Regions from separate parts of the Streptomyces sp. NPDC017943 genome, predicted to be linked through region 1. Evidence: riboswitches for the same ligand, from Rfam matches in the RefSeq annotation. Region 1 holds a riboswitch; the other holds the start of a gene.
What was found. Region 1 has a riboswitch for cyclic di-AMP ahead of ACH4C6_RS12840 (C40 family peptidase). Riboswitches for the same ligand answer to the same signal wherever they lie in the genome.
Positions count from the first base shown of each region.

Region 2: another riboswitch for cyclic di-AMP. It lies ahead of ACH4C6_RS08830 (peptidoglycan DD-metalloendopeptidase family protein); the one in region 1 lies ahead of ACH4C6_RS12840 (C40 family peptidase).

Region 1 is NZ_JBIRHH010000003.1:745,475-747,664, reverse strand. Features, by position in the region: gene ACH4C6_RS12845 (ATP-binding protein) at 1-396, shown strand, start outside; gene ACH4C6_RS12840 (C40 family peptidase) at 858-1,331, opposite strand; cyclic di-AMP (ydaO/yuaA leader) riboswitch at 1,335-1,547, opposite strand.
Region 2 is NZ_JBIRHH010000002.1:856,133-858,322, reverse strand. Features, by position in the region: gene ACH4C6_RS08835 (tyrosine-protein phosphatase) at 1-666, opposite strand, end outside; cyclic di-AMP (ydaO/yuaA leader) riboswitch at 1,162-1,323, shown strand; gene ACH4C6_RS08830 (peptidoglycan DD-metalloendopeptidase family protein) at 1,328-2,190, shown strand, end outside.

The DNA of each region.
Region 1 (2,190 bases):
CGCGCCTACGTGGTGGGCACGCTGGCGGAGTGGGGCCTGCCGGCCGACACGGAGGTGTCCGACACCGTCCGGCTGATCATCTCCGAACTGGCCACCAATGCCGTCCAGCACACCTTCGGTCAGTCGCCCACGTTCACGGTGGACGTCGTGCTCGACCGTGACGAGCACCTGCGCATCGGCGTCACGGACAGCCATCCGCGCCTTCCCAGGCGCCTGCCCGCCGCGGTCCAGCAGGACAACGGGCGCGGCCTGGTCATCATCCGGTGGCTGACCGCGGAATGCGGCGGCAAGCTGCGCATCCGGCCGACCCGGGAGGGCGGCAAGACCATCACGATCGAACTGCCCTGGACCATCCCGGCCCAGCCGGTACCGTCCCGGGGCCCTCAGGAACCCTAGAACTCCGACGGACCTCCGCGGACGGCGCCCGATCACCCTTCGCTCGGCCCCCCGGGCGGCCCCCGGGACCCCGTCGCGCTCGGCGACGCCTTGCCGGGGCCTCCGTGCGCGCTCTGAGGGAGCCGGGCTGCCGAGGCGGCTGCGTCACCGCGCGCCGCTCGGGCGCGGGCACCGCCGCGGCGGCCCGGCCCGGCGCACCAGCCGCGGCAGCAGCCCTCAGGCCGGCGCAGACCACGAAGGTGGCCCCACCCGCCGCGATCCCGGCCTTGCGGCCCGTGGTCACGTCCACCACCAGCAGGGCCGAGGTGCTGAAGGCGAAAGCGCGAGGTGAAGGCCAGTGACGGCAGGAAGGCGAAAAGAATCTGCACGTCCGTCTGGGTGACCTCACGGGTAACCGTCCGAGCCGCCTTCACGCCCGCGGCGTGCGGCGGCGCGTCAGGACGCCGCCGCACGCCGGGCGGTCACTTCACGCGCCCGTACCAGACACTCTTGGTCCAGATCTTCTGCAGTCGCACCACGTCCCCGGTCTTGGGGGAGTGCCACAGCTTGTTCTTACCCGCGTAGATACCGACGTGGTACACGTTCTTGCCCGAGTGGAAGAAGACCAGGTCCCCGGCCTTACGGCTCTTGGCGGAGATGTGGCGCGTCTTGTTGTACTGCTGGGCGGCCGTGCGCGGCAGCTTCTTGCCCGCCTTCTTGAACGAGTACAGCGTCAGCCCGGAGCAGTCGAACCGGTGCGGACCGGTGGCCCCGTACTTGTACGGCGATCCCTTCTTCGAGGCCGCGATCTGGAGTGCCTTGGTCGCCGGGGTGGCTGCCGCGGCCTCGGACGAGAAGCCGGGCGCCACTATCGAGCCGCCGACGGCGGCGATGGTGAGAGCCGAGGCCGTACCGGCACGGGCCATGAGCGACGGGACACGATTGAGCGCAGTCATGCGCAACCCTTCGTCAGCCGCCTGTGAAGGATGACCTGTCGGATTCGGGCTGGCGAAGTTGCCCGGCCGCTGACGCGGCTTCACCCCAAGGGCTGCTCGGACCCGGTCATGGCGTGACCGTCCCGGCGACCCGTCGTGCTTGGGTCCTCCACTCCTGCCGATCCACTCCTGTCGACCGGTCATCCGGGCGGCGGCAGGACTCGGCGTCCGCCCGGATCGCCCCGCCGCTGTGGCGGGGGCTTGTCGTCAGTCAGGGATCTTGACTCATGGCTGTCCCGAAATCCCAACGGAACCGAGGATTTGTGTTGTTACTCACCACTCACCCGTTCGGGTGGACACGTCTGTGTTCGAGCCGCCGTCCACCCCACCGTGGACGGTCCGACCAGGGAGGGAATGTCCAATTCCGCCCTGCGGCCAGGCCCGTTGCGCAACTTCAGCCACCCGAAGTCCGGACGCGTGTCTACTCCGAACAGGGGTACGCCATTTGGTCGGTTTCGACTCGGAGTCGGACGTTCCGCCGGTCGGCGTGTTCCGGGTGGTGCACCCCCCTCAACTGGCGGACCGCGGCGGAAGGGTGACGCGGGCGGTGCGCGGCTCGCCGTCCCGAGCGCGTCGGGACGCGGTCCGGCGTGGCGGCACGCGATTCCGTCTTCCCCCGTTGGTGCATCAGGGTGAGCGCGACACGCCGAGTTGGCCCGTCCGAGGAGGTCGACGACGCCGAGGTAACGACCGATCAGCTCGGCCTTCCCCGAGCCGCGGGGGCCGGTTCCCGCCCGGCCCTCCCTCGCCCGCCCTCGCCCTCCCTCGACCGGGTCGGCTCCTCCACCCGCACCAAGGGATCACCGGCCGCCCGCTCACC
Region 2 (2,190 bases), on a different contig from region 1:
CGCGTCGAACAGGGGGCTGAGCAGTTCCATGACCTCGGGGGAGTAGGCCGAGGCGTGCGAGCTGCTGCGGTGGACCTTGTAGCGGCGGTGCTTGGCGTTCGACTTCAGGTAGTCGTCGACGATCGCCTCCCGCTCGACGCCCACCGCCAGCAGCGTCACCGCCACCGACAGCCCCGCGCGGTCCTTGCCGGCCGCGCAGTGCATCAGCGCCGGGACGCTGTCCTGCGCCAGGGCGTGCAGGACCCGGGAGTGCTCGCCGGTGCGGTCCTTGACGATCGAGCGGTACGAGGCGATCATCCGGGCCGCGCCCTTGCCGTCGGCCAGGATCGCGCGCAACTGGTCCAGGTCGCCGTCGCGGACCATCGTCCAGAACTCGGCGCCGTCGGCCGGGTCGCTCAGGGGCAGGTTCACGTTGCGCACGCCCGGCAGCGTGACGTCCGGCCCCTCCAGCTTCTGGTCGGCCGCGTTGCGGAAGTCGAAGATCGTGTGCAGGCCCAGTCCGGCCAGGAAGGCGGCGTCCTCCCCGGTCGCGTGCGCGAGGTGGCCGCTGCGGAACAGCACGCCCGGGCGCACCCGCCGTCCGTCCACCGTCGGCAGTCCGCCGACGTCGCGGAAATTGCGCACTCCGGTCAGCTCGGGCTCCGTCGACGGGACCTGCTGTGTCACGAGGGCTCCTCCCCATCGGTGCCGCCGCCGCGGCTCGCCGGCGGGCACCACCCGACGATACGACATGCCTGCCTGGGGCAATCAGGTGTCCACAGCCGTCACCGGCGTCCCGGCACCCGAGGGGCGGGCGACGGGGCGGTGGCCGTCCGGGTGCCGGGATCGTCGTCCATGTTGAGCGGAAGTGGCAGTTTGGTCCGAATGAGGCGCTTCGGCCGCTTCGCCACAACGTGCCCTGGTCGGCGCCGAGATGGGGAGAGGGGGCGTGACCATCGTCATATCCGTGACGATGTGTTGTCGCCATGTGCACGTAATTCGGGCAATTATCCGGGACATTGGGAAAAGCGGAAGATCGTGGATCCACGCTCGGTGACGGCGGAGAACACCGGTGCCTCAGGGAAAACACCGTCACGCGCAACCACAGGCTTGTCCCTTCGCGTCCCGGTCGCTTACGTTCCACACCGATCCGGACGGACGCCTAATCCTGCCGCCGCCCGGTGCCCGCACCCACTGACCCGACGTACGGCAGGAGCGGGGGACCCACAGGTACGACGCCTGTTCCGGTTCCCGGAACGGCTTGGGGTTCAGTCGCGCCACGGCGCGGCCGGGCATCTCCAGCCCGCACCCGACAGCTCACCTCGCAGGCGACGGAGAGGAATTCGCCATGCCCGCGAAGGGTAAGCACCGCCGTCCCAAGACCCAGCGTTTCACCCGCTCCATCGCCGTCGCCGGCACCGGCGGCGCCGCTCTCGCGCTCCCGCTGATGGGAGCCGCCGGCGCCCACGCCGCCACCCCGCAGACGGCTCCGGACAAGGCGGTCCAGTCCGCTCCGGCCCCGGAGAAGAAGGCCGCCGAGAAGACCGCCGGTGCCCGCACGTACACCGTGAAGGCCGGCGACTACCTCGCGAGGATCGCCGCCGACCAGCACGTCAGCGGTGGCTGGAAGAAGCTGTACGCGGACAACCGCGACGCCGTCGGCGACGACCCGTCGCTGATCCACCCGGGCCTGAAGCTCTCCCTCGGCAAGAAGGCCGCCGCGAGCCAGGCCCCGGCGAAGCCCGCCCCCAAGGCCTCGGCGGAGAAGCCCGCGAAGAAGTCCGCCGCCGAGTCCTCCGCGGACACCTCCGCCAAGGCCGGCACCGCCGCGAAGCCGGCCGCCGCCGCGCCCGCCGCCCAGGGCAATGCCAGTGGCTTCTCGCTGCCGGTGGACGGCGCGTCCGTCGGCACCCCCTACCGCATGTCCGGCAGCATGTGGTCCAGCGGCTACCACACCGGTGTCGACTTCGTCGTCCCGACCGGCACCTCCCTCAAGGCCGTCGGCGCGGGCACGGTCGTCTCCGCCGGCTGGGGCGGCGCGTACGGCAACCAGGTCGTCATCAAGCTCAGCGACGGCAACTACGCCCAGTACGCCCACCTGTCGCAGCTGTCCGTCTCGGCCGGCCAGACCGTGACCGCCGGGCAGCAGATCGGCCTGTCGGGCGCGACCGGCAACGTCACCGGACCGCACCTGCACTTCGAGATCCGCAC